3 regions of the Kitasatospora sp. NPDC058406 genome follow, and region 3 is predicted to be linked to each of the others. Evidence: riboswitches for the same ligand, from Rfam matches in the RefSeq annotation. Region 3 holds a riboswitch; each other region holds the start of a gene.
What was found. A riboswitch is a leader RNA that binds a small molecule or an ion and turns the genes downstream of it on or off. The one in region 3 is predicted to bind thiamine pyrophosphate.
Positions count from the first base shown of each region.

Region 1: it holds a riboswitch for thiamine pyrophosphate, as region 3 does, so the genes downstream of both, thiC (phosphomethylpyrimidine synthase ThiC) here and thiO (glycine oxidase ThiO) in region 3, are expected to answer to the same signal.
Region 2: it holds a riboswitch for thiamine pyrophosphate, as region 3 does, so the genes downstream of both, ACFWOG_RS17840 (purine-cytosine permease family protein) here and thiO (glycine oxidase ThiO) in region 3, are expected to answer to the same signal.

Region 1 covers NZ_JBHXKE010000139.1:12,647-22,027, forward strand. Annotated here, with positions in the region: gene thiC (phosphomethylpyrimidine synthase ThiC) at 1-1,382, opposite strand, end outside; TPP riboswitch at 1,378-1,512, opposite strand; gene ACFWOG_RS25135 (hypothetical protein) at 1,709-1,915, shown strand; gene ACFWOG_RS25140 (SPFH domain-containing protein) at 2,019-3,521, shown strand; gene ACFWOG_RS25145 (3-oxoacyl-[acyl-carrier-protein] synthase III C-terminal domain-containing protein) at 3,601-4,614, shown strand; gene ACFWOG_RS25150 (glycosyltransferase family 2 protein) at 4,611-5,381, shown strand; gene ACFWOG_RS25155 (class I adenylate-forming enzyme family protein) at 5,552-7,039, shown strand; gene ACFWOG_RS25160 (cytochrome P450) at 7,036-8,430, shown strand; gene ACFWOG_RS25165 (NAD(P)-dependent oxidoreductase) at 8,421-9,365, shown strand.
Region 2 covers NZ_JBHXKE010000080.1:24,655-34,035, reverse strand. Annotated here, with positions in the region: gene ACFWOG_RS17860 (bifunctional DNA primase/polymerase) at 1-5, shown strand, start outside; gene ACFWOG_RS17855 (DUF5926 family protein) at 232-1,218, opposite strand; gene ACFWOG_RS17850 (ATP-binding protein) at 1,388-2,002, opposite strand; gene ACFWOG_RS17845 (glycerophosphodiester phosphodiesterase family protein) at 2,330-3,154, opposite strand; gene ACFWOG_RS17840 (purine-cytosine permease family protein) at 3,301-4,653, opposite strand; TPP riboswitch at 4,820-4,967, opposite strand; gene ACFWOG_RS17835 (trypsin-like peptidase domain-containing protein) at 5,275-7,011, shown strand; tRNA gene ACFWOG_RS17830 (tRNA-Ser) at 7,076-7,163, shown strand; gene ACFWOG_RS17825 (peptidoglycan-binding protein) at 7,385-8,500, shown strand; gene ACFWOG_RS17820 (MerR family transcriptional regulator) at 8,641-9,381, shown strand, end outside.
Region 3 covers NZ_JBHXKE010000002.1:7,870-17,250, forward strand. Annotated here, with positions in the region: gene ACFWOG_RS00555 (NAD(P)/FAD-dependent oxidoreductase) at 1-763, opposite strand, end outside; TPP riboswitch at 883-995, shown strand; gene thiO (glycine oxidase ThiO) at 999-2,153, shown strand; gene thiS (sulfur carrier protein ThiS) at 2,150-2,359, shown strand; gene ACFWOG_RS00570 (thiazole synthase) at 2,361-3,158, shown strand; gene pknB (Stk1 family PASTA domain-containing Ser/Thr kinase) at 3,287-5,041, shown strand; gene ACFWOG_RS00580 (molybdopterin-dependent oxidoreductase) at 5,073-5,711, opposite strand; gene bfr (bacterioferritin) at 5,922-6,401, shown strand; gene ACFWOG_RS00590 (bacterioferritin-associated ferredoxin) at 6,410-6,685, opposite strand; gene ACFWOG_RS00595 (class II 3-deoxy-7-phosphoheptulonate synthase) at 6,882-8,294, opposite strand; gene ACFWOG_RS00600 (anthranilate synthase family protein) at 8,538-9,381, shown strand, end outside.

The sequences.
Region 1 (9,381 bases), on a different contig from region 3:
GTGACGTAGCAGAGCATCGCGGTGCCCCACCAGGCGATCATCGCCGCCCCGATGCCGGAGGTGATGTGGTCGTAGCCGGGCGCGACGTCCGTGGTGAGCGGGCCGAGGGTGTAGAACGGGGCCTCGTCGCAGATCTCCTTCTGGAGATCCATGTTCTCCTTGATCTTGTTCATCGGGACGTGGCCCGGACCCTCGATCATCACCTGGACGTCCCGCGCGCGGGCGATCCGTCCCAGCTCGCCCAGCGTCTCCAGCTCGGCGAACTGCGCCTCGTCGTTGGCGTCGGCGATCGAACCGGGGCGCAGGCCGTCACCGAGCGAGAAGGTGACGTCGTAGCGCGCGAGGATGTCGCAGAGCTCCGCGAAGTTGGTGTAGAGGAAGTTCTCCTGATGGTGCGCCAGGCACCAGGCGGCCATGATCGATCCGCCGCGCGAGACGATGCCGGTCTTGCGGCGGGCCGTCAGCGGAACGTACCGCAGCAGCACGCCCGCGTGGACGGTCATGTAGTCGACGCCCTGCTCGCACTGCTCGATGACTGTGTCGCGGTAGACGTCCCAGCTGAGCTCCTCCGCCCGGCCGTCGACCTTCTCCAGCGCCTGGTAGAGCGGCACGGTCCCGATCGGCACGGGGGAGTTGCGCAGGATCCACTCGCGGGTGGTGTGGATGTTGCGGCCGGTGGAGAGGTCCATGACGGTGTCGGCGCCCCAGCGGGTGGCCCAGGTCATCTTCTCCACCTCCTCCTCGATCGAGGAGGTGACGGCGGAGTTGCCGATGTTCGCGTTGATCTTCACCAGGAAGTTGGTGCCGATGACGGCCGGCTCCACCTCGGGGTGGTTCACGTTGACCGGGATGACGGCGCGCCCGCGGGCGACCTCGTCGCGCACGAACTCGGCCGCCAGGCCCTCGCGCAGGGCGACGAACTCCATCTCGGGCGTCACGACGCCGCGCTTGGCGTAGGCCAGCTGGGTGACGGCACCGCTGCGTCCGCGCAGCGGGCGGCGCGGACGGCCGGGGAAGACCGCGTCGAGGTTGCGCAGGTTTCCGCCGCGCGGCGAGGTGTGCTTGATGCCGTCGTCCTCGGGGCGCGCCTCGCGCCCGTCGTACTCCTCGACGTCGCCGCGCTGACGGATCCAGGAGTCGCGCAGGGCCGGCAGGCCGCGCCGCACGTCGGGTTCGTAGGCCGGATCGGTGTACGGCCCGGAGGTGTCGTACAGCGGGACGGTCTTCCCGTTGGTGAGCACGACCTCGCGGTACGGAACGCGCAGGTCGGGGCGGGACCCGTCGCGGTAGGCCTTGCGCCAGGCCGGGGTCGGGTAGCCGGTACCCGCGCTGGAGACGGCGGAGTTCCGGGCAGACTGCGGCTGTGCGTCGAACGTGGTCATCAGACCTTCTACTCCCTACGCCGGCATTACCCGGTCAGGTTCCTGCGGTCGACGCAGCGGTCGGCACGTCGGACGACGTTCCGGTCAGCGCCCTCTCAGCCCGGTGCTCCGAGCTCCCGTGTCCGCAGGCCGTGTTGCCTGCGCATGACGTCCAACACCGTAGCGAGCGGAACGCCGGAGGTCCAGAGGGGGTCGGAACGGCCGGCCGACGGGTGTCGAATCCGGCAAATCGGACGGTCGCGGCCGAGCGGACCGGCAATCGGGCCCCGGCCGGGCAGACTGGCAGTCGCGGGGTCGACGGCGGGGACGACGAGAGGGAGGCCGGCGTGGTCGGAAGCACGGGGCGGGTCACCGGGACGGTCGGCACGGGGCTGGTCGGCGAGGTGATGGTGCACGTCCCGGAGCGGCAGGGCGCCGAGGCGTTCCTCGCCTACCTCGCCGTACCGGGGGACCGACTGCCGGTCGGCACACCGGTGTTGGTGATCGAGTACCAGCCGCCGCGCACCGTGTACGTAGCGCCCATAGGCCCGTGACGACCTTGTGACAGAGCGTCATGTCACTTCCCTTTCCATCGGTTTGGCTCCGGCGGAGAATCCGAGACGGCGCATCTCCTGCGCCGGAAGGGGGAGTTGAACCATGGTGTACCTCATCCCCGGAGCGGTGGTCGCGACACTGCTCCTCGGAATCACACTCTTCAAACTCATGTGGCGGGTGGCCGAGCCGAACGAGGCTCTGATCATCTCCGGCTCCCGGCACCGGACCGAGGGGGTCGGCGACGGGCTGGGATTCCGGATCGTCACCGGCCGGGGGACCCTCGTCACCCCCGGCCTGCAGGGCGTCCGGCGGCTCTCGCTGGACCTCAACGAGGCCGAACTGAACGTCGAGTGCGTCACCACGCAGGGAATCCCGGTCCGGGTGAAGGGCGTGGTGATCTTCAAGGTCGGCGACGACGACGTCTCGATCGCCAACGCCGCCCGCCGTTTCCTCGACCAGCAGAAGCTGATCAGCCAGCGCGTCCACAACGTCTTCGCCGGACACCTGCGGTCGATCGTCGGCGGGCTCACCGTCGAGGACATGATCCGCGACCGCGAGCGGCTCACCGGGGAGACCAGGGCCGCCTCGGGGCTGGAGATGGAGAAGCTCGGGCTGATCATCGACACCCTGCAGATCCAGGAGATCATCGACCCGACCGGCTACATCAAGAACCTCGCCATCCCGCACGCCGCAGCCGTCCAGCGGGACGCCCGGATCGCGCAGGCGCACGCCGACCGGCTGGCCACCGAGGCCGAGCAGGAGGCGGCCGCCCGCAAGGCCGAGGCGACCCGCAACAGCGAGATCCAGCAGGCCTCCTACCAGGCCGAACGGGACACCGCCAACGCCAGGGCCCGACAGGCCGGCCCGCTCGCCGACGCCGGCGCCCGGCAGCAGGTGGTGGTCCAGGAGACCCGGGTCGCCGAGCTGGAGGCCCAGCGGAAGGAGCAGCAGCTCCAGATCGACGTCCGCAAACCGGCCGACGCCCGGGCGTACGACACCCGGACCACGGCGGACGCCGACCGTGACGCCCGGATCTCCGCCGCCCAGGCCCAGGCCCAGGAGACCGAGCTGAAGGCGGCGGCCGAGGCCGGCCGGGTCCGCATCGCGGCCCAGGCCGAGGCGGAGGCCACCAAGCTGCGCGGCCTGGCCGCCGCCGAGGCGACCAGGGCCACCGGCGAGGCGGAGGCGGCGTCCGCCGAGGCACGCGGTCTGGCGGACGCGCAGGCCGTCCGGGCTCTCGGTCTCGCCAAGGCCGAGGGCCTCAAGGCCCGTGCCGACGCGCTGGCCGAGAACCAGGAGGCTCTGGTCGCACAGGAGTTGGCGGAGAAGTGGCCGGACATCGTGCTGGCCGCCGCCGAGTCGTTCGGCCACGTCGAGCACATGGTGCTGCTCAACGGCGCCGACGGAATGGGCGAGCTGTTCGCCAAGGCGCTCACCATGGGCGGCACCGGGCTCGGCCTGGCCCGCCAGCTGCTGACCACCATCGGGCCGGAGGCCGCACCGGCCGCGGCACCCACCGCGGCACCGGCTGCGGCCGTCCAGCAGATTCCGGTCGACCGCACGCCGGCGGACCGGGTGCCCGCGGACCGGACCACGGAGGAGTGACGTGACTGGGTAGCCGCCCGCGCCCACCTGAGTACGGGTACTCAGGTGGGCGCGGGTGCGTCCGCCGGACGATGGGGACATGCACCCTGCAGCCACCGCGCGGATCGGCATCACCGCCGTCGGAGCCCACCTGCCCGCCCGCCGTCTGACCTCCCAGCAGCTCCAGGACGAGGTCACCGCCGGCGGCCGACTCCGCCTGCCGGAGCGGACGTTCGAGAAGGCCACCGGCATCGTCACCCGGCACTTCGCGGCCGAGGGCGAGTACGCCTCCACGCTGGCCGTGGGCGCCGCCCGGCGCGCCCTCGCCGCCCGCGGACTGGACCCGCTCGACCTCGACCTGCTGCTGTACGCCTCGGCCACCCGGGACGTCTGCGAGCCCGCCACGGCCCACCTCGTCCAGGCCGAACTCGGCTCCCGCGCACACGCGCTGGACGTCAGCAACGCCTGCAACAGCTTCCTCAACGGCATCGACCTGGCCCGCGCGATGATCCTCGCCGGCCGGGCCCGGCGCGCCCTGGTGGTCACCGGCGAGACGCCGAGCCGGGCCATGCGGCGCGACCCGGACGGCCTCGCCGACTTCCGCGACGGGTTCGCCGGCTACACCTTCGGCGACGCCGGCGCCGCCGTCGTGGTCGAGGCGGTGGAACGCGGCGGCATCCTCGACATCGAGACCGAGACCGCCTCCGAACACTGGGAGGTCGGCGGGATCCCGGGCGGCGGCTCGCGGCACCCGCGCGGCGACGAGTACAGCTACTTCCGGGGCGGCGGCAAGGAGTTGCGCGGCGTCTTCGAGAAGATCGGCGGGGACATCCTGACCCGGGTGGCCGCCCGCACCGGCCTCGGCTGGGACGACTACGCCCGGGTGCTGGTGCACCAGGTGACCGTCCCCTACCTGGAGCGGTTCGTCGAGCTCACCGGGGTGCCGGCGGAGAAGCTGGTGGTCACCGTGCCCGAGCTGGGAAACGTCGCCAGCGCTACGCTCGGCATCCAACTCGACCGAATAAGACACGAGTTGAATACCGGAGACAAGGTGCTCCTGCTCGGCCTGGGCGGCGGCGTCAGCCTGATGACGATGGTCTGGGAGGCGTCGTGAGCACCCCGGCGACCCCCCGGACGGACGGCCACCGGCTCTGGGTCGTCGTCCCCGCCTACCAGGAGGAGGCCCGGATCACCGGCGCCCTGGACGCCCTCGCCGCCCAACGGGACAGGGAGTTCACCCTGCTGGTCGCCGACAACGGCTCGACCGACGGCACGGTGGCCGCCGTCCGCGCCTTCGCCGCCCGGGCGCCCTTCCCCGTCGAGGTGCTGGTCGAGCCGGAGAAGGGCGTCGGCTCGGCGGTCGACACCGCCTTCCGGCACGCCATCGCGCACGGCGCGACGCTGCTCGCCCGCACCGACGCCGACTGCCTGCCCGAGCCCGGCTGGAGCGCCGCCGCCCGGGCCGGGATGTGCGCCGGGGGCGGCCTGGTCTGCGGCCGGGTCACCGCCCGCCGCGACGAGCACGGGCCGACCGGGCGGGCCGTCTTCCTGCTCCTGGTCGCGCTGGGCGCCTTCTTCGGCCGGATCCGGCCCGCGCACCGGCGCCGGCACGGCTACCTCACCCCGTACCGGATGCACGCCGGCAACAACATGGCGATCACCGCCGAGCTGTACCAGGCCGTCGGCGGCATGCCGCGCCGGCCCTCGCCCACCGACCGCACGTTCATCAACCGGGTCCGCCGGCACAGCACGGCGATCGTGCACCGCCGGGACATGGTGGTGCAGAACTCCACCCGGCGGATCCGCGCCTACGGGGTGGTCGGCACGGCGCGCTGGTACCTGGAGCGCGGCGCCGGACCACGCTCCGTCGACGTCCGCTGAGCACGGCGGACCCCGGCAACCGTCCCGGTCCCGGCGCCGTCCCACTCCTCGCCGCCCCACCCTCCGCGCCGACCCGGGCCCCTGCCCCGAGCCCCTGACCCGGCCCCTGCCCCTGCCCCTGCCCCTGCCCTGACCCAGCACCCGCCAGACTCCCTCGCCGAGGACACCCGATGCTCGACCGGCTCGCCCACGCGCTGCGCACCGTCCACCCCGACCGCCCGGCCGTCCTGCGGCACACCCGGCTCGGCACCACCCGGGTCCGGATCCGTCGCGGCGAACTCGCCGACCTCGCCGACACCTACGCCACCGCCCTGCACGCCCGTGGCCTCACCGAAGGCACCACCCTCGGCGTCGCCGTCCGCCCCGGCCCCCGGGCCCTCGCCGTCATGCTCGCCGCGCACCGGCTCGGTCTGCGGATCGCCGTCCTGGACCCGGCCGCCGGCCCCGACGTGCTGGCCGCCCGGCTCGCCCTCGCCCAACCCGACCTGGTGCTCGCCGACGCCGCCGCCCAGGCGGTGGCCGGCTGGGCCGAGCCGCTGGCCCGGCGCGCCGGCCTCGCCCTGCCCCCGCTGGACGTGATCGGCCCGGTCGCCACCCTCGGCCGACGACTGCCCGGCTGCGCACCGGGGTTGCGGCTCGGCCGGTTCGGCGCCTCCGTGCCCCGCGTCCCCGGCCGCGACACCCACGAGCGGGACGCCGACGCCGTCATCGTCTTCACCTCCGGCACCACCGCCCGCCCGCGCGCCGTGGTGCACACCCGGAACGGCCTGGCCGCCGGGCTGCGCACGGTCACCGACCTGGTCGACCCGCGGCCCGGAACGACCGTCGTGGGCGGCACCTTCTTCGTCCTGGTCCCCGCCCTCACCGCCGGTGCCGCCGTCGCCCTGCCGGCCCGCACACCGACCGCGCTCGCCCGCCAACTCGCCCGGCTCGCGCCGGCCCACACCTATCTCACCCCGCCGCAGCTGCGTGCGGCCCTGGCCGTCGGAGCCCGGTTCACCGGGCGGGTCTGGACCGGCTCGGCGCCCGCCGACGCCGCCCTGCTCCGCCGGGTCAAGCAGGCCGGCGCCGACCAGGCCTGGGGCGTGTACGCGCTCACCGAGCTGTTCCCGGCGGCGGCCGTCGAGGAGGTCGAGAAGAGCGCCTACACCGGCCCGGGCGACCTGGTCGGCGCCCCGCTGCCGGGTGTCCGCACCGACCTCGGTCCGGACGGCGAACTGCTGCTCACCGGCCCCGGCGCCCGTCACCGCTACCTGGGCGAGGAACCCGACCCGTGGGTGCGCACCGGCGACCGTGGCGCGCTCGACGGGAACGGCCGGATCGTGCTCGGCGGCCGGCTCAAGGACATGGTCCTGCGCCGCGCCGAGAACATCTATCCCGGCCTCTACGAACCGGCGCTGCACCTGCCGGGTGTCGCCCTCGCGGTGCTGGTCGGAGTCCCGTCCGGGGACGGCGACGAACGGCTGGTCGCCCTCGTCCAGCCCGTGCCCGGCACCGATCCCGACCGGCTTCGGGCCGCGCTGAACGCCCCGCTGGACCGGATGGGCACGGCCCGCCCGGACGCCGTCCTGTTCGGCGAGGTACCTCTGACCGGCCGTTCCCGCAAACCCGACCGGGCTGCCGCATCCGCCTACTGCGCAGGGGAGTTGTCCACATGAACACCGTCGTCCCGGACGCGCCCGCCGGCCGCCGGACCGCACCCGCACCCGCACCCTCGCCGGCCCCGACCGGCGCAGCAACGCCCAGCCGCACCGCCCCCGAACGCACCGACCCCGACCGGACGGACCCCGACCGCAGCGCCCTCGACCGCGCCGCCCTCGACCGCGCCGCCCGCCGGCGGGACCGCCGGGTCTACCTGCACAGCCACCCGGTGCTCTTCGCCCTGCTCGCCGCCACCCGCCGACGCCCGGTGGTCCGGCTCGGCCGTACCGTCCTGGTCCACGACACCGAGGCCTACCGCGAGGCGCTCACCCGGATCCCGCTCGACCGCACCGCGCCCGGCACCACCGGCGGAGCCGCCGCCCGACTGACCGACGGCGGGCTCCTGTTCGACCAGGACGGCGCCGAACACCGTTCCGCCCGAAGGGTGTTGGCAGCGGGACTCGACTCTGCGGCGGTGCGGCGGCTGCGCCCGCACTGGCTGGCCGTGCTGGCCGAACGGGTGCCGGCGATCGCCGACGGGCCGATCGACCTGGTCCGCCTGGCCCAAGAGCTGTCCGGGGTGACGGCCGCCGCGCTGACCGGCTCCCCGGCCGCCCCGCACGCCCTGGCCGGTGCCGCCGCCCGGGCCGCCGAAGCCACCGCCCGCGACCACCTGCCCGGACCGCGGCCCCGTCGCCGCACCGCCCGGGCTTCCGCCGCGCGCGCCGCCGACCTGGCCGCGCTGCTGCCCGACCCGCTGGACACGATGGTCGCGGTCGCCACCGTCAACACCACCGTCGCCGCCCTCCCCCGGGCCGCCGCCTGGTGCGCGGACGCCGGCCTCTGGCCGTCGGTCGACGCCGCCACCGCTCCCGCACTCGCCGCCGAGCTCCTCCGTCTCACCGCGCCCTCGCCCCTGCTCCCCCGGGTGGCCGCCGAGGACGCCGTCCTGTTCGGCCGCCGGGTCCGGGCCGGCGACCGGCTGATCCTGGTCGCCCGGCACGCCGCCCGGGCCCACCGGCCGGAGGCCGCCTCCGGTCCGGGCGCCACCCAGGCCGTCTTCGGCGCCGGACCGCACGCCTGCCCCGGCGCGGGCCTGGCCCGGGTGCTGCTCGCCGACCTCCTGCTCGCCCTCGCGCCGTACCGCCCGGTGGTCACCCGTGCCCGGGCCGACCGCCGCGCCGCGCTCCCCGGCTGGGCGGAACTCACCGTGCGCCGCACCCGCACCCCCACCGCCCGAGCCGACACCGCCCGGGCCGACGCGGTCGCGCCGACCGCCACCGTCACCCCCGCCACGACCGGGCCCGCCGTCACCGTTCCCCCCGGTCCCGCGCCCCCGGCGCCCGCACCCACCTGTCCCCACGCCGCAGCCGCCGCCCTCCACCGAGAAGACCCCCGATGCGGATAGCCGTCACCGGAGCGAGCGGTTTCTGCGGCTCCCACGTCGTCCGCGCCGCCGTCGCCCACGGTCTGGACGTGGTCGGCTACGGCCGCCGCCCCGGTCCGGCCGGCCGCCACGTCCACTGGGACGCCGCCGTCGCCGACCCTGACCTCACCGGCGTCGACGCCGTGGTGCACTGCGCCGCCGCCGTCGCCGACCTGCCCCCGGGCTCCGCCGCCGAGGCCGGGCAGTTCGCCGTCAACGTCACCGGCACCGAGCGCCTGCTGCGCGCCGCCGCCGGGCGCCCGGTCGTCTGGGTCTCCAGCGCCAGCGTCTACGACCCCCGGATCGCCCGCGAGTCCGTCCGGGAGCACCACCCCACCGAGGGCGGTCACCTCAACGCGTACGGTCGCACCAAGGCCGCCGGTGAGCGGCTCGCGCTCGCGGCGGGGGCGGTCGTCCTGCGTCCGCGCGCCGTCTACGGGCCGGGCGATCCTCACCTCGTGCCCCGGCTGCTGGAACGGGTCCGGCACGGGCGACTGCTGCTGCCCGGAGGGGACGTCCGGCTCAGCCTCACCGCCGTGCAGAACCTCGCCGACGCCTGTCTGGCCGCCGCCGGGACCGGCCGCCCCGGCAACCGCCCGTGGGCACCGGGCGCCTACAACATCGCCGACGCCCGCCACTACCGGCGCGACGAGGCGGTCCGCGCGGTGCTCGCCGCCCACGGCGTGCACGCCGGGCTCCACCACGTCCCGGCGCCGCTGGCCCGGCTGGCCGCCCGCACCGGCCGGGTCCCGGGTCTGACCCCGTACGCGGTCGACCAGCTGTCCCGCAGCGTCACCCTGGACCTGGCCCGCGCGCGCACCCAGGGCTGGCGCCCGCTCTGGGATCTCGACACCGTCCTGATGCTCGACCGCGCGGCGCCCGCGGCCGCACCCCCCGGAACCGCCGGCCCGGCCTGAACCGCCGACCCGGCCC
Region 2 (9,381 bases), on a different contig from region 3:
ACTGATCGGGCACGGCCCACTCGTTCCGGGGTGGGCCGGCCGGAAAAACAAAAGATCCGGCCGCTGGCGACGGGGGATGCACCAGCGACCGGACTCTTTAGACAGTAACAAGGATCTGCGCCCGCGCCAATTTCCAAGACGCCCTCGCAGCCCGGAAATTGCGGGTCGCGGCGAACAATGTGACGCGTATCACGTGGATCTCCGCGCGCCCCGTCCGCCTTCCGTTCGCCTTTAGTTCAGGGTGACCTGACGGTTCACCAGGTTGGCGCGGGCGCGCCGCTCCTCGGCGGTCAGCGGGGACGGGTCGGCCAGCGTCTCGGCGAGGCGCTCGGCGAACTCGGCGGCAGGCTTCTCGCAGTCGGCCGCGGTCATCGACAGCGGCAGGTCCCAGACCGGAACGGTCAGGCCGTGCGCCCGGAACGAGCCGACCAGGCGGGTGTCCTGACCGAGCGAGGACCGGTCGGCGGCGGTCAGCCGGGCCAGTGCGTCCAGCAGCTGCTCCTCCGGCACGGTCATCACCCAGCGCAGGTGGTTCTTGTCCGGAGTGCCGCACCAGTAGGCGGAGTCGACGCCGGCGAGCTTCTCGGTCGGGATCGCCGAGGCGTTGGCACGCTCCAGGGAGGCGGCCACCTCGCCGGTGGCCGTCTCGGCGTCCTCCAGCCAGAACTCGAAGCCGGTGTGCACGGCGGGCTCGAAGGGGGCGTCCGCGTCGAGCAGGTCCTGCAGCCGGGGGCCGCCCGGGACGGTCCGGCGGGACGGCACGGGGGTGCCGGGATCGGCGGCGAGCGCCAGCTCCAGCGCGTCGGCCAGGTCACGGCTCAGGTCGCCGGAGCCCGACTGGGTCTGCAGGCCCAGCAGGATCGAACCGTCCTGGCGGCGCAGGGCCGGCCAGGCCAGCGGCAGGACGGTCGCCAGCGTCACCGACGGCACCTCGCCGTTGGCGGTGGCGGCCACGCCGGCGGCGAGCGTCAGCGGGACGGTCGCGGCCGGTACCAGCTCGCGCAGCGCCACCCAGTCGGCCTCGCCCGACAGACCCTCGAACGGGCGGTGCACCAGCTCCTGCACCGCGTGCGAGGCCTCGCGGCCGTGACAGGCCTTGTAGCGGCGGCCCGAACCGCAGGGGCAGTTCTCGCGGGCCCCGACCACGGGGATCTCGCCCGTGACGGCGGGGGTGGACTGGCTGCGCTGCGGCGCCTTCTTGGCGGCCTTCTTGCCCATGGTGCGGCTCTCCCGGGGAGGTGGTGATGTGCTCCGGGCAGCCTACTGACGTTCTCCGGGCGCGTGGGCGCACGCCGGGGTGCGGGGGCGCCCGTCCGCCCGGTCCGGGGCCGTGCCCGGCGTCCGGGCGCCGCGCGGGACCGTGTTCACCCGCCGCGCGGGACGGAGCTCAGGCGCTGCAGGGTGTGCCGCCGGTCCGCCTGGCATGGCGGGCCCGGGCGGGCAGGGCCGCCCACACCGTCACCTCGCCGGGCGCGTCGCGCACGCCCCAGTCGCTGGCCAGCTGGTCCACGATGCCCAGCCCGCGGCCGCCGTGCGAGGTGAGTGAGGGGCTGGCCGGCGACGGACGGGTCTGTGCCCCGCCGTCGGTGACCTCCAGCGTGAGCACACCGTCGGCGTGCATCTGCCAGCGGACCAGGACGCCGCCGTCCTCCTCGCCGCCGCCCGTGCCTGCGTGCCCGACGTTGCCGTGCCCGGCGGCTCCGCCGGTGGGCCCGGTGCCGCCGCCGGGGCCGCCCGGTGCGGGGGAGCGGTCCTCGCCCGACCCGGCGGTCCGGGACGGTACGCCGACCAGTCGCGGCTCGACGATCTCGGCCCGGGCGCCGCGCCCGAGGGCGGGCAGCGGGCCGAGCGGTCGCGCGTAACGACACGCGTTGCTCAGCAGTTCCGAAAGGATCAGAACAGCATCATCGATGACCGGTTCCGGTATCTGCCGGTCACCCAGATCTCGACGCAGCCGGCGCCGCGCGGCCCCGACGCTCGCTGGGCCGTGCGGCACTGCCATGGTCGATGAAGTCGGCACTTCACGCGCCACCATCAACGCCACCCCCGGACCTCCTTCAGCGTATGCCGAGGGATGGATGCCCCTTGGCAATACGTCGGAAACGACCGGACGGCGATCCTGCACGGACATTTCAAGCCGGGCGACGGACGGTACGCGGCAGGTGATTCGATGCTCACGCTGCGTCGTGAAAGTGCCGTAATTGCGTCAGAAATCGCTGTCGGAAGGTTTGAGCCCCTACCAAGACGATCAACCGGTCCAGGTGGTTGAACGGTTCACCGCACCGTCCTGTCGGGTGGGGCCGGGTATTTCCGCGGGCGGTCGGGCGCGTCACCGACCGAGCTGGGCCAGCACCTCCGCCGGGCGGTTGGTGATGATCGCGGACACTCCGAGTTCCAGGCAGAGCTCGACGTCGGCCGGTTCGTCCACGGTCCAGACGTGTACCTGGTGGCCCAGCTCGCGCAGCCTGGTCACCAGCCCCGGCCGGGCCCGCACCAGTTCGATGCCCGGCCCGGCGATCCGCGCGCCGCCCGGCAGCGGCGCACCCGGGCGCAGCCGTCCGCGCAGTGCCAGGCCGCGTTCGAACAGGAACACCCGCGGGTACTCCGGTGCGGCCGCGCCCACCCGGGCCAGCGCCAACGAGGAGAAGCTCATGATCCGGGCCCGGGACCGGCCGTTCTCCCCGGCGCCGCCGATTCCGAAGCGGTCCAGCGTCCGCAGCAGCTCGGACTCCACCCGGCCGCGGAACCGGACCGGGTGCTTGGTCTCGATCGCGAGGTCCACCGGGCGCCCGCAGTCGGTCACCAGCTCCAGCAGGCTCTCCAGCCGCAGCACGCCGCGCAGCTCCGGGTCGTCGCTGGGGCGGCCGGTCTTCCACGCGCCGAAGTCGTGCGCCTCCAGCTCGGCCAGCGTCATCGCGGAGACGGTGCCCCGGCCGTCCGAGACCCGGCCGATCCGGCGGTCGTGCACGCAGACCAGCTGCCCGTCGGCGGTCACCCGGACGTCGCACTCGAGCGCGTCCGCGCCCTCGGAGAGCGCCCGGCGGTAGGCGGCGAGCGTGTGCTCGGGCAGGGCGTGCGAGGAACCGCGGTGGGCGATCACCTGGACGGGCGGCGCGGTGCGCGCCGTCGCGGGCGAGAGGTCTGGGCTGGTCACACCGTCCACGATAGGCCGCGGAAGTGACACGAAAGCGAAGACGGCCCCAACCTGCGGGGCCGTCTTCGGGTGTGGAGGTGAGCGCGGGCGAGCGCGCCGTTCCGGGTGCGCGAGCCCCGGCGCGGGTCAGCGCCCGACGGTGCGGGTCAGCGCTCGACGGTGCCGGGGGCGCCCGCGCCGCCCGTCGTGCCCGGGGCGCTGCTCCGGGAGAGCGGGGTGAGCGCCCAGGTGACCAGGGCCGGCACCAGGAAGCCGAGCAGCGAGGCCGAGGTCCACTCCTGCGGGGTGAAGTGCAGCGCCTCCTGGACAGAGGTCCAGAAGTCGGTCCACCAGCTGGCGATCGCGGTCGGTGCGATCAGCTGGTAGGTGGCGAAGCCGAGGGCCCACGGCAGCAGCATCAGCCAGCGGGACGGCGCGTCGGCGGAGAGGTTCCAGCCGCGCCGGCCGGCCCCGAGGAAGTAGTCGACCACGAGCACCGCGAACATCGGCACGAAGATCGAGCCGATCAGGCCCAGGAAGGCGTAGTACGAGTCGGTGAACTCGGTGATCTGCAGGGCCAGCACGGTGATGAGCACCCCGGTGCCCCCGGTCAGCACCCGGCGGTCGACCTTCGGCAGCAGGTTGTGGATCGACATCGCGGTCGAGTACACGTTGGCGAACGACTGGTCGGTCTCGCGGAGCACCAGCACCAGCAGGAACAGCCAGCCGGCCCAGACGCCGAGGAAGGAGTCGAAGATCCGGGTGGCGTCCCCGTCCGCCTGGAGCAGCGCGAACAGACCGAGCACGTAGCACCAGACCTGCGCCACGGTGTAGCCGGAGAAGCTGCCCCAGAACGCCGAGCGCGGGGTGCGCGAGTGCCGGGTGTAGTCGGCGGCCAGCGGTACGAAGGAGATCGACACCGCGATCATCGCGTCGGTCGCCTTCAGGAAGCCGTGCCAGTTGCCCGCGCCCGGGTCGGACACGCCGTTGCGGCCCAGCTGGACGGTGAAGTACACCATCGCGACCGCCACCGCCGCGGCGACGAAGCGGCGCAGCACCGCGATCGCGCCGAGCGGCCAGATGGTCAGCGCGGTGGTGACGGCACCGGCCAGCACGACGAACACCCAGCGGTAGCCGCCGGTACCGACGACGGTCTGCGCGCCCATCGCGATCACCAGCAGCTCGTACACGCCCCAGCCGATGCACTGGACGATGTTGAGCACCGTCGGCACGTACGAGAGCCGGGTCCCGAACAGCCCGCGCAGGTTCGCCATGGCGGGCGCGCCGGTGCGGGCGCCGATCAACGCGGCCACCCCGAGCATCGCGGTGCCGACCACGGTGCCGGCCACGATCGCCGTCACGGCGGCGGCCAGCGACAGCTCGCTGCCCGGCGCCCCGAGCACGGTGGCGGCGGTGGTGAAGCCGATGAGCGAGACGCCGAGGTTCATCCAGAGCGCGAAGTGGTCGCGGAAGCGGAGCGTGCGCGGCGGCTCGGTGTCCAGCACCAGCGGCGCCTCCACACGGGCTCCGGCCGGTGCCGCGGGGCGGTCCAGGACGGCGGCACCGGCGGGACCGGCGGGACGGCCGGAATCGGCCGCCCGGGAACCGGGGACGGTGCCCCCGGCGTCCCCGGAGGGGGGCAGACCCTTGGACGCGGGCGTACCCGAGGACGAGGATGGCGAAGCAGGCGGCATGGCCGATACTCCCTACGCCGGCATTACCCGGACAGGTTCCGGCGGTCTGCGCCCCCTCGACGCCCGCCCGCGGATTCCGTGGCGTACGGTCGACCGGCGCACTCTCAGCCTGGTGGGTCCAAGCTCCCGCGTGTCAGTTGTGAGCGACAGGCTAACCGGCACGGCGGAGAACGCCAAGGCCAGGGGGCCCGGGGGCCGGGGCCGACGGAGTGCGGCAGGGGCGCGGCGGGGGTGCGGCAGGAACGTGGCGGGAGTGCGGTGGGGGTACGAAGGGGCTGTGGCCCGGGCGCGGAGCCGGCGCGCAGGGGGCCCGCGGGGCCGGATGTTCCGGGGTTTGTCTGGCCGGCCTAAGGATTCTTATGACTTCTTCAGAAGCCTCCTTACGGCAATCGAATCGAGTGTGCGAAAAACTATGGTTGTTGGTCCTGTCAGCTATGGAGGTCGTCCGTGAGCACCGAGCGCGAGGTTGGGTCCACCGGGCCGCAGGGGGAGCAGCCCTCCGGCGGCCAGGGGGTGGTGGTTCCCGGTCCTGACGGTCCGGCGCAGCAGTCTGCGGCCGTCCCCTCCCCCGTAGCGACGCCCGCTGCCGAACGGTCCCCGTCCGATCAGGCCGCTCCGGCCGCCGACGGCGGCAACGGCGGCAACGGCGGGTTCACGCCCACGCTGGCGTTCAGCAAGGTCAGCGCCCCGGAGCCGGCGCCCGCCGCCCCGGCGCCGGCCGCCGACGCGGGGTACCTCGACGCCCCGCCGCCGGTCCTGCCGCCCGCGCCGGCCGCCCCGGTGGCACCGGCCGCGCCGGTCGGCAACCCGTACGCCACGCCGGCTCCCGGCACGCCGGTCCCGCCGGCCGCCCTCGCCGCCCACGACCCGTACGGCGCCCCGGCCGCGCCGCAGGGCCACGGCGCGACCGGCCAGCACCACCCGTTCGGCGCCGGCCAGCCGCTCGGCGGCTGGGCCGCGCACGACATCACCCCGGGCGGCCCGGGCGCGCCCGGTGGCCCCGGCGGCCCGCTCGGCTACCCGTCCGAGTACCCCGGCGCCCCCACGCCCGGCGGCCCGCGCAAGAAGCGCGGCGGCCTGATCGCCCTGGTCGCGGCCGTCGCCCTGGTCGCGGGCATCGCCGGCGGCGCGGTCGGCGTCGTCGTCGCGGACCGTGACGACAAGGGCGTCAGCGCCGCAGCCGACCGCACCAGCACCACCGTCCAAGCCAACAACTCCCAGAAGAACGAGGCCGCCCCGGGTTCGGTGGCCGGCATCGCGCAGAAGGCGCTGCCCAGCGTCGTCACCATCAAGGCGCAGGGCAACGGCGAGTCGGGCACCGGCACCGGCTTCGTCTTCGACACCGAGGGCCACATCCTCACCAACAACCACGTGGTCGCGCCCGCGTCCAGCGGCGGCAAACTGACCGTCAAGTTCGCCGACGGCTCGTCCTACAACGCGTCCGTGCTCGGCCGCGCCGAGGGCTACGACGTCGCCGTCATCAAGCTCGACAGCCCGCCCAAGGGCAAGCTGACGCCGCTTCCGCTGGCCGACTCCGACAAGGTCAACGTCGGCGACTCCACCATCGCCATCGGCGCCCCGTACGGCCTGGAGTCCACGGTCACCACCGGCATCATCAGCGCCAAGGACCGCCCGGTCGCCTCCGGCGACGAGACCGGCGCCCAGTCCTCCTACATGAACGCCCTGCAGACCGACGCCTCCATCAACCCCGGCAACTCCGGCGGTCCGCTGCTCGACTCCGGCGGCGCGGTGATCGGCATCAACTCGGCGATCCAGTCCAACGCCTCCAGCAACGGCCGGGCCGGCTCCATCGGCCTGGGCTTCGCGATCCCGGTCAACCAGGCCAAGTGGGTCGCCGAGACCCTGATCAAGACCGGCAAGCCGGTGTACGCGAAGCTCGACGTCCTGCGCAACGACGACTACAAGGGCGACGGCGCCCAGATCCAGACCCGCGACATCCAGGGCACCCCGGCCGTCACCCCCGGCGGCGCCGCCGACAAGGCCGGCCTCAAGCCGGGCGACGTCATCACCAAGCTCGGCGGCAGCCCGATCGAGAACGGTCCCGCCCTGGTCAGCAAGATCTGGACGCACAAGCCCGGCGAGACCGTCGACGTCGAGTACACCCGCAACGGCCAGACCCTGAACACCAAGGTCACCCTCGCCGAGCGCGTCGGCGACAACTGACCCCACCCCGCCCCGAAACCCGGTGCACCGAAGCCCGCCGGACCCGTTAGGCTGACCTCCGCCTGGAGAGCTGCCCGAGCGGCCTAAGGGAACAGTCTTGAAAACTGTCGTGCGGTGACCCCGTACCGTGGGTTCGAATCCCACGCTCTCCGCTGGTTGGAGAAAACCACCTGCTCAAGGCGGGTGCCGGAAGCTTCCGGCACCCGCCTTCGGTGTTCTCGGGGGTGGGGGGAGGTGGGGCCCGGGGGAGCAGAGTTGTCCCGGTTTCACCTGAACGGGGGGTTTGGGGCCGAGGTGTCCTCGTGTGGGGGTGTGCGTCTCGTTTAGCCGGATGCAAGGGGCGGACTGCCCTGGGCCTGGCGAGGAGAGACGGATGGCCTGGTACCCCGGTGCGGAGAAGATGGAGCTCCAGCCCGAGTCGGACGAGCAGGCGGCGATCACGCCGACGCAGGTGATCTTCCACAGTGTGGCGGCGCCGTGGACGCCGCGGCGGATGTACGAGTACTGGCGGGACTCGACCAACCTGGAGTCGCACTTCGGGGTGGGGTACGACGGCTCGGTCGGTCAGTTCGTCGGCACCGAGACCCGCGCCGACGCCAACATGCGCGCCAACCGCCGGGCCGACGGCACCGGGGCGGTGAGCATCGAGTCGGCGAGTGACGACCGGAGCACCGACCCGTGGACGGACGCGCAGGTGAGGGCGCTGATCGCGCTCGGCGTATGGCTGCACCAGCGGCACGACATCCCGCTACGGGCCTGCCCGTCCTCGGACGCCGCCGGGTTCGGGGTGCACCGGATGTTCCCGGAGTGGTCGGACGGTGGGACGGCCTGCCCGGGGGAGGTTCGGGCCCGGCAGTTCCGCGAGGTCGTGCTGCCCGGCATCGTGGCGGAGGCGGGCGGCGGGGCGCCGGTGCCCCCGCCGCGGGCCGATTCCACCGGCCCGGCCCGGTACCGGGTGACCCTCAACGGCCTGGAGTACGGCTACGGGGCGCACGGGCCGCACGTCCTGGAGGTGGGCCAGGCGCTGGTCCGGCAGGGCTTCGGACGGCACTACCAGTCCGGGCCGGACCAGGACTGGCGGGACGCCGACACCCTCAACTACCAGGATTTCCAGCACAGTCTGGGCCTGTCGGGGCCCGACGCGGACGGGGTCCCGGGCGAGGGGTCACTGCGCAGGCTGCTCGGCCGGCTGCCCTCGCCGCGGCGCGTCTCGCTGGCCCACGTCGTGGCGGCGGCGCGTACCGATCCGGGGGCCGAGCAGGGCCATCAGACGTACGGCGGCGAGGTCCGGATCGTCGAACAGGCGCTGGCCGACGAGGGGTTCCTGGAGCAGCGCTGGGTGGACGGCTCGCTCGGCACCCGGTCGGTGCAGGCGTACGCGGCGTTCCAGCGCAGCCTCGGCTACTCGGGCGGCGACGCGAACGGGATCCCCGGGCAGCGGAGCCTGCAGGCACTGGGGGACCGGCGGGGGTTCGACGTCACGGACTGAGCGGCGGGGACGGTCCGGGCACGACGACGGCGAGAGGGCGACCGGGAGGAGTACGGGGAGGAAGGCGGGGAGGAGTGCAGGGAGGGCGGAGTCCCGCTGCTTGACCATGACACGGTGTGAGGGTCTGCACTGGAGGCATCATGTTCAACATCGGAGACTTCGCCAAGCACGGCCGGGTGTCGATCCGCATGCTGCGCCACTACGACGCGATCGGGCTGCTACGCCCGGCCCGGGTCGACCCGGTCAGTGGCTACCGCTGTTACGAGGCGGCCCAACTCGCCCGGCTCAACCGCGTCATCGCCCTCAAGGACCTCGGCTTCACGCTGCAGCAGGTGCGGGCCGTCCTGGACGAGGAGGTGGGCGCGGCCGAGCTGCGCGGGATGCTGCGGCTGCGGCGGGCCGAGCTCGCCGCAGCGATGGCGGCGGACGCGGAGCGGCTGACCCGGGTCGAGGCGAGGCTCCGGACGATCGAGAGCGAGGGGACCATGTCCACGCACGATGTCGTGGTGAAGCGCGTGCCGTCGGTGCGGGTGGCCGAGTTGACGGCGGTCGCTGCGAGCTACGAGCCGGAGGACGTCGGGCCGGTGGTCGGGCCGCTGTTCGCGGAGCTCTGCGGCAGGCTGGCGGCGGCCGGAGTGGCGGAGACGGGACCGTCCGTCGCCTGCTACGAGGACCTCCCGGACGGGGACGGGGCGGCGGTGCTGGTACGGGTGGCCGTGCCGGTCGGGGCCACGGTGGAGCCGGGTGGGGAGCACGGCTTCGCGGTGGTCGACCTGCCGGAGATCGAGGAAGCGGTGACCGTGGTGCACCGCGGTTCGATGGACGACACGCTGGGTTCCTTCCAGGCGCTGGCGCGGTTCATCGACGAGAACGGGTACCGC
Region 3 (9,381 bases):
CGGCGCCGGCCGCGTCCAGCTCCACGCCGGAGCCGGCCAGCCAGCCGGTCGCCGGGCGGGCCCCGACGCCGACCACCACCTCGTCGGCCGGCAGGTGCGAGCCGTCGGCGAGCAGCACCGCGCCCGGTTCGACGGCGGCGACCCCCACGCCGCAGCGCAGCTCGACCCCCGCCTCGGCGTACCAGCCGGCCATCACCCGGCCGATCTCGGTGGGCAGGGCGCCGGGGACGGGGGCCGGGCCCGCCTCGACGACGGTCACCTCGCAGCCGGCGGCCCGGGCGGCGGTGGCCACCTCGGCGCCGATCCAGCCCGCGCCGACCAGCGCCAGGCGCAGGCCCGGGCGGAGCAGGGCGCGCAGGGCGAGCGCGTCGTCCACGGTGTGCAGCAGGTGGGCCCGCTCGGCGCCGGGCAGGGCGCGCGGTTCGGCGCCGGTGGCGATCACCAGCGAGCCGTAGGGCAGGTCGCCGGCGTCGGTGTGCAGCACGCCGGGGGTGAGGCCGGTGGCCCGGCGGCCGGTGAGGAGCTCGACGTCCAGCTGCCCGAAGTCGAGGTCGAGGTCGAGGGCGGTGGTGTCGGCCTTGCCGAGCAGCACGTCCTTGGAGAGCGGCGGCCGGTCGTACGGCGCGTGCGGTTCCGCGCCGACCAGCACGATCCGCCCCTGCCAGCCGTCGCGCCGCAGCACGAGGGCGCACTGGGCCCCCGCCAGCCCCGCGCCGACCACGACCACCTGATCCGTCCGGTCCGCCCCGCTCTTGTCCGCCACGCCCGTCACTGTACCCAGCCCGGCCCCGGGCCCTCCGGTCCGGTCCGGGCGGCCCGCCCGGGGCCCGTTCCGCCCCTCGTACGCGCCTTCAACGGCCGCACCCCCCGGAGTTATGGTGGGGGCACCATCACGGGAGCCCGGCGTACCGGGCTGAGAGGCGGGCTGGAACGGCCTGCGACCGTCCGAACCTGATCCGGGTCATACCGGCGAAGGGAGAGCAGCGACTTTGACACGCTTGGCGAAAGGCGCCCAGGCCGACGTGCTGGTGATAGGCGGCGGCGTCATCGGACTCGTGGTCGCCTGGCGGGCGGCCCAGCGCGGGCTCCGCGTGGTCGTGGCCGACCCGGCGCACGGCGGCGGCGCCGCCCAGGTCGCGGCCGGGATGCTCGCCCCGGTCACCGAGCTCCAGTACGGCGAGGAGCCGCTGCTGCGCCTCGGCATGGCGTCCAACGAGCGCTACGCGGCCTTCGCCGCCGAGCTCACCGAGGCGAGCGGCGGCCAGGACACCGGCTACCGGCAGTGCGGCACGATCGCGGTCGCCCTGGACTCCGACGACCGCGCGGAACTGCGCGAACTGCACGACTTCCACCGCAGGCTCGGCCTGGACTCGCAGTGGCTCACCGGCCGCGAGGCCCGCCGGCTGGAGCCGATGCTCGCCCCGGGCGTCCGCGGCGGCCTGCACGTCACCGACGACCACCAGGTCGACGGCCGCCGGCTCGCCGGGGCCCTGGTGCGCGCCTGCGAGCGCGCAGGCGTGCTCCTGCACCGCGCCGAGGCCGTCGGACTGCTGGTCGAGCACGACCGCGCCGTCGGCGCCCGGCTGTCCACCGGCGAGAGCGTCACCGCCGACCAGGTCGTCCTCGCCGCCGGCTCCCGCAGCCACCTGCTGCCGGGGCTGCCGGAGGGAGTGCTGCCGGCGATCCGCCCGGTCAAGGGCCAGATCCTTCGGCTGCTGGTCCCCGAGGCGTACCGGCCGTTCCTCTCCCGCAACGTCCGCGCGGTGGTCCGCGGGCAGCACCTCTACCTGGTGCCGCGGGAGAACGGCGAGCTGGTGATCGGCGCCACCAGCGAGGAGCAGGGGTACGACACCACGGTCACCGCCGGCGGCGTGTACGAGCTGCTCCGCGACGCCCACGAGCTGGTCCCCGGCATCACCGAGCTGCCGCTGACCGAGACCGCCGCCGGTCTGCGCCCGGGCTCGCCCGACAACGCGCCGCTGCTCGGCCCGACCGCGCTGCCCGGCCTGGTCGCGGCCACCGGTCACTACCGCAACGGGGTGCTGCTCACCCCGGTCACCGGCGACCTGCTCGCCGAGTACCTGGCCACCGGCGTGACGCCGGACCTCGCCGAGCCGTTCTCCCCCGCCCGCTTCACGAAGGTCCCCGCATGAGCGACATCACCCTGCACGTCAACGGCGAGCCCCGGACGGTCGCCGCCCCGACCACCCTCGCCGAGGTGGTGGCCACGCTCAGCCGGGCCCACTCCGGGGTCGCCGCCGCGCTGAACGAGACCGTGGTGCCACGCACCGACTGGCCGCGCACGGAGCTCTCCGCCGGCGACCGGATCGAGATCCTCACCGCCGTCCAGGGAGGCTGACATGGCCGACGACGCCTTCACCATCGCCGGTACCGCCTTCGGCTCGCGCCTGATCATGGGCACCGGCGGCGCCCCCAGCCTGGAGGTCCTGGAGCAGGCGCTGCGGGTCTCGGGCACCGAGCTGACCACGGTGGCGATGCGCCGGGTCAACGCCGCCACCCAGGGCTCGGTCCTCGACGTGCTGACCCGCAACGGCATCCGCGTGCTGCCCAACACCGCGGGCTGCTTCACCGCCGGCGAGGCCGTGCTGACGGCCCGGCTGGCCCGCGAGGCGCTCGGCACCGACTGGGTGAAGCTGGAGGTGATCGCCGACGAGCGGACCCTCCTGCCGGACCCGATCGAACTGCTGGACGCCGCCGAGATCCTGGTCGACGACGGCTTCACCGTCCTGCCGTACACCAACGACGACCCGGTGCTGGCCCGGAAGCTGGAGGACGTCGGCTGCGCGGCGATCATGCCGCTCGGCTCCCCGATCGGCTCCGGCCTGGGGATCCGCAACCCGCACAACTTCCAGCTGATCGTGGAGAGCGCGGGCGTCCCGGTGATCCTGGACGCCGGCGCCGGCACCGCCTCCGACGTGGCCCTCGCGATGGAGCTGGGCTGCGCGGCCGTGATGCTCGCCTCCGCCGTCACCCGCGCCCAGGACCCGGTGCTGATGGCCGACGCGATGCGGCACGCCGCCGAGGCCGGCCGGCTGGCCTACCGGGCCGGCCGGATCCCGCGCCGCTTCCACGCCGAGGCCTCCTCGGCGATGGCCGGCCGGGCCGAGCTGGACACCCGCGAGCACCCGGCGTTCTGACCCGGCGTTCCGACGCGGCCCCGGCACCGGCGCCGCCGCACGGTGTCACGAACCGGGCACAGACCGGCCCCGGGAGCGGTGCCTCCCGGGGCCGGCCGGGGCCCAAGCCCTAGACTCGCCGGGTGGACATGGCACTGCGCGACCCCCTGATCGGTACCCTGCTCGACGGCCGGTACCTGGTCGAGCGGCGCATCGCGGCCGGCGGCATGTCCACCGTCTACCAGGGCACCGACAGCCGGCTCGACCGGGTCGTGGCGCTCAAGGTGATGCACCCCACGCTCGCCGGCGACACCGCCTTCACGACCCGGTTCATCCGCGAGGCCAAGGCCGTCGCCCGGCTCGCCCACCCGAACGTGGTCAACGTCTTCGACCAGGGCGCGGACGGCGGAAACGTTTTCCTCGCCATGGAGTACGTCCCCGGCGGCACCCTCCGCGACCTGCTGCGCGACCGCGGCGCGCTCTCCATCAGGGCCGCGCTGGACATCCTGGAGCCGGTGCTCGCCGCGCTCGGCGCCGCCCACCGGGCCGGCCTGGTCCACCGCGACGTCAAGCCCGAGAACGTGCTGATCACCGACGACGGCCTGGTCAAGGTCGCCGACTTCGGACTGGTCCGGGTGCTGAACACCGCCGACGGCGCCTCCACCGCCGCGACCGCCGGCACCGTGCTCGGCACCGTCTCCTACCTGGCGCCCGAACAGATCCGACCGGGCGACGAGACCGACCAGCGGGTGGACGTCTACGCGGCCGGCATCCTGCTCTACGAGATGCTCACCGGACACCGCCCGCACACCGGCGAGAACCCCGTCCAGGTGATGTACCGCCACCTGCACGAGGACGTTCCGGCCCCCTCCGCCGACGTGCCCGGCGTCGGCCCCGGGCTGGACGCGATAGTGGCCGGCGCCTGCGCCCGCGACCGCGCGGCCCGCCCCCACGACGCGGTCGAGCTGCTCGCCGCCCTCCAGCGGGTGCGCCGCACGCTCACCCCGGACCAGCTGGACGCCGAACCGCCCGCCTCCACCCGGCCCAGCCCGCAGTACCCGACCGCCGAGCCCACCTCGGTGATCGCCGCCGGCCGCCCGGTCGAGCGGACCAGCGTGCTGGACGTGCCGCCGGACGTGATGGAGCAGCTGCTCGCCGAGCCGCGCCCGTACGACGAGCCGCCGCCGGTCCGTTCCCGCCGGGCCCCCGGCCGGCTGCGCCGCCTCCCCCGCCGGCCGCTGATCTGGACGGCCGTGCTGACCGCCCTGGTGCTGCTGGTCGGCGGCACCACGTACGCGCTCTCCGGCGCGCTGTACGGCACCGTGCCGGGGGTGCTCGGCAAGGACCGGGCCGAGGCCCAGCGGATCCTGGACGGCGCCGACATGCACGGCCGGTTCACCGAGGTGTACAGCGAGACCGTGCCGTCGGGGCTGGTGATCTCCACCGACCCGGGCGTCGGCGCGCGGGCCCGGAAGAGCGACACCGTGACGGTCACGGTGTCCCGGGGGCCGAAGCGGATCGCGGTGCCCGAGCTGGCGGGCAAGCCGTCCGCGCAGGCGTCCTCGGCGCTGGCCGGTGCGCAGCTGGCCGCCGGGACGGTGACCGAGACGCACAGCGACACCGTCCCGGAGGGATCGGTGATCAGCAGTTCACCGGCGGCCGGGCAGCAGGTCGCGGAGAACACGCCGGTCTCGCTGGTGGTCAGCAAGGGCATGGTGGCCGTCCCGGACGTGGCCGGGATGTCGAAGGAGGCGGCCGAGAAGGCGCTCCAGGCCGCCGGGTTCGCCATGCAGAGCAGCGGGGTGAACCTGTTCGGCACCGGCAAGGTCTCCGGCCAGTCGCCGGCCGCCGGGGAGCGCCGTCCTCAGCGCACCGTGGTCACGGTCACGTTCCCGTTCCTCTAGCCGGCCGCGGCCGGCCGGGCCGCCCGCGCGGTCAGCGCAGTGGCCCGTCGCCCGGCTCCTCCTGGTGGGAGTAGCGCTGCTCCTGCCAGGGGTCGGCCAGGTTGTGGTAGCCGCGTTCCTCCCAGAAGCCCCGCCGGTCGGCCCGCATGTACTCGACCGCGCGGACCCATTTGGGCCCCTTCCAGGCGTACCGGCCGGGGACGACCAGCCGGACCGGGAAGCCGTGCTCGGCAGTGAGGGCCTCGCCGTTGCGGTGGGTCGCGAGGATCGTCGCCGGGTCGGCGAAGTCGGCGAGCCGCAGGTTGGCGCTGTAGCCGTACTCGGCCCAGACCATGACGTGGCTGACGTCCTCGGCCGGCGGTGCCAGCTCCAGCAGGACGGAGGCCGACACGCCCGTCCACTCGCTGTCGAGCACGGAGAATTTGGTGACGCAGTGGAGGTCCGCACGGACGGTGGTGCGGGGCAGTGCGGTGAACCCGTCGAAGTCCCAGCTGTGCTTCTCCGCCGAGGCGGTCGCACCGAACACCTGGAGGTCCCACGTCAGTGGCTTGAAGCGGGGCACCGGACCGTAGTGCAGCGCAGGCCAGCCGCGTCGGGCGCGCTGGCCCGGGGGGAGCCTCGGGTCAGACGGCGGCGGCGGTTCTTGTTCGGACTGACCCATGGATCCCATGGTGACAGACGGCGGACGGCGCCCGGCGCGCGCCCCTTTCCAGGCCCGCACGCCCCGCCCGTACGGGCCAACGGACAAGCAAATCGGATATTCCGACACATGTCCTAGTGAGTGTGAACTTACTGGAATTTCCTCCCGCCGCGGTGCCAGGATGCGTGCAGCCGGAGGGTACGGCCGAGGTTTCCCGGACGCACAGAGGAAGGCAGCGCCATGAAGGGCGACGCAGAAGTCATCGAGTTCCTGAACGAGCAGCTCACCGCCGAGCTGACCGCAATCAACCAGTACTTTCTGCACGCCAAGATGCAGGAGAACTTCGGCTGGACGAAGCTCGCGAAGTACACCCGGCACGAGTCGTTCGACGAGATGAAGCACGCCGAGGTGCTCACCGACCGGATCCTCTTCCTGGACGGCCTGCCCAACTACCAGCGGCTCTTCCACGTCCGGATCGGTCAGACGGTCAAGGAGATGTTCGAGGCCGACCGCCAGGTCGAAGTCGAGGCGATCGACCGGCTGAAGCGCGGGATCGTGGTGATGCGGGCCAAGAACGACGTCACCTCGGCCAACATCTTCGAGTCCATCCTGGCGGACGAGGAGCACCACATCGACTACCTCGACACCCAGCTCGAACTGCTGGAGAGGCTCGGGGAGGCGCTGTACCTCGCCCAGCTGATCGAGCAGCCGGAGTCCTGAGTCCCGGCTCAGGCCACGCGCAGCGGAGCCATCGGGCCCATCGGAGCGACCGCCGGCTCGTCGGGCGCCTCCGGGTCGGCGAGCCCCAGCCTGACGGCGAGCCGGGCGGTGGGGCAGGGCCGTGCACCGTGCTCGCCGAGCAGGGCCTGGATCCGGCGGACGCAGGAGCCGCAGTCGGTGCCCGCCTTGCAGCCCTTGGCGATCTGGCGCGGCGTGTTGGCGCCCGCGTCGATCTCCTTCTTCACCTGGGCCTCGGTGACCGCATGGCACATGCACACGTACATCGCGGTCTCTCCCGGGGGTGAAGCGGAATGGATCTTGACTAAGGATTGCCTTAGCTCACTAAGCCTCACCTTACCCGGCGATCCGGGTGCGAAAAAGCCCCTCCGGACTCGGGAGTCCCGAATCCGGAGGGGCTTTCGTCACATCGTCCGCGCGGTGCGCCGCTCGGCGGCGGCCCGGGCGGCCCGGGGCGGACGCTCAGTTCCCGCCGCGGTACATCTCGGCCACCAGGAACGCCAGGTCCAGCGACTGGCTGCGGTTGAGCCGCGGGTCGCAGGCCGTCTCGTAGCGCTGGTGCAGGTCGTCGACCAGCACCTCGTCGCCGCCACCGACGCACTCGGTGACGTCGTCGCCGGTCAGCTCCACGTGGATGCCGCCCGGGTGGGTGCCGAGCGCGCGGTGCACCTCGAAGAAGCCCTTGACCTCGTCGAGCACGTCGTCGAAGCTGCGGGTCTTGTGGCCGCTGGACGCCTCGAAGGTGTTGCCGTGCATCGGGTCGCAGATCCAGACCGGCTGGGCGCCGGAGGCGGTGACCTTCTCCACCAGGGTGGGCAGGTGGTCGCGGACCTTGCCCGCGCCCATCCGGGTGATGAAGGTGAGCCGGCCGGGCTCACGCTCCGGGTCGAGCCGCTCGATCAGGGTGAGCGCCTCGTCGACCGAGGTGGTCGGACCGAGCTTCACGCCGATCGGGTTGCGCACCTTCGAGGCGAACTCGATGTGCGCGTGGTCCAGCTGGCGGGTGCGCTCGCCGATCCAGACCATGTGGCCGGAGACGTCGTACAGATCGCCGGTCCGGGAGTCCACCCGGGTCATCGCGGTCTCGTAGTCGAGGATCAGCGCCTCGTGCGAGGAGAAGAACTCGACGGTCTTGAACTCCTCCGGCGCCACGCCGCAGGCGTTCATGAAGGCCAGCGCGTTGTCGATCTCGCGGGCGAGCTGCTCGTAACGCTGGCCGGCCGGCGAGTTGCGCACGAAGTCCTGGTTCCAGGCGTGCACCTGGCGCAGGTCCGCGTAGCCGCCGGTGGTGAAGGCGCGCACCAGGTTGAGCGTCGCCGCGGAGGCGTTGTACATCCGCTTCAGGCGCTCCGGGTCCGGGATCCGGGACTCCGGGGTGAAGTCGAAGCCGTTCACCGAGTCACCGCGGTAGACCGGCAGGGTCACGCCGTCGCGGGTCTCGGTCGACTTGGAGCGCGGCTTGGAGTACTGGCCGGCGATGCGGCCGACCTTCACCACCGGGACGGAGGCCGCGTACGTCAGCACGGCCGCCATCTGGAGCAGCGTCTTCAGCTTGTTGCGGATGTGTTCGGCCGAGACGCCGTCGAAGGCCTCGGCACAGTCGCCGCCCTGAAGGAGGAACGCCTCGCCTCGGGCCACGGCACCGAGCCGGGCGCGCAGCTGGTCGCACTCACCGGCGAAGACGAGCGGCGGATACGAGGCGAGCTCGGCAAGGGTCTTGCGCAGAGCCTCTTGGTCCGGCCATTCAGGCTGCTGCGCCGCGGGCAGGGACTGCCAGGAGTGGCCAATCCGGGATGTCTCAGTCGTCACGGTCACACGGGCAAGGCTACGGGGTGCGCCGACCGTTTTGTGACCACTGCCCGAGGGGTGAGACATCCGCCGGACAAATTTCCGGTGATCCTCCTCACCCGGCCACCCGTGCCATCCGCTAGGCTCGATCCCGTGAACGCACCGCGCACCTCCTCCTGGTGGTGGGCCGACCCCCTGGGTGGCCCACGTATCGCGCGTTCCTAGACGAACACGACGGCCGCCCCTCGGGGCGGCCGTCGGCGTTTCAGCGGACGACCCTCCCGGGAGCGGATTCCAGCACCGCAACCGACCCGGAAGGAACGCCGCACCGTGACCAGCGCCGCCGATCTCCTCGCCCGTCTCACCGGCCCCGACGCACCGGCCTTCGCCCTGCTGCACCGCCGCACCCCCCGCACCGCCCCGGACACCGTCGAGGTCCTGCTCGGCACCGTCGGCCGGTACGACCGGCTGGCCGACCTGCCGGTCCGCCACGGCGTCCCCGCCGACGGCCCCGTCCACGACCTGCTCGCGCTGGTCCCCTACCGGCAGATCCGCGAACGCGGCTTCGAGGCGCACGACGACGACGCCCCGCTCCAGGCGCTCTCGGTCACCGAGCAGTACGCCGTGCCGCTGGCCGACCTGGCCGACGCCCTCCCCCGGTCCCCCGTCACCCTCACCGGCGGCGCCTTCGACATCGCCGACGACGAGTACGCCACGATCGTCCGCCGGGTGATCGAGGACGAGATCGGACGCGGCGAGGGCGCCAACTTCGTCATCAGGCGCGACTTCACCGCCACGCTGGAGGACTTCTCCCCCGCTCTGGCGCTCACCCTCTTCGGCCGTCTGCTGGAGCAGGAGCGCGGCGCCTACTGGACCTTCCTGGTCCACACCGGCGAACGCGTCCTGGTCGGCGCCTCGCCCGAGGTGCACGTCCGGCAGAGCGGCGGGACGGTCGTGATGAACCCCATCTCCGGCACCTACCGCTACCCGGCCGCCGGCGCCGACCTCGACTCGCTGCTCACCTTCCTCCACGACGCCAAGGAGCTGGAGGAGCTGACCATGGTGGTCGACGAGGAGCTCAAGATGATGTGCACCGTCGGCGACCTCGGCGGTCAGGTCCTCGGCCCCCGGCTCAAGGAGATGTCCCACCTCGCGCACACCGAGTACGAGCTGC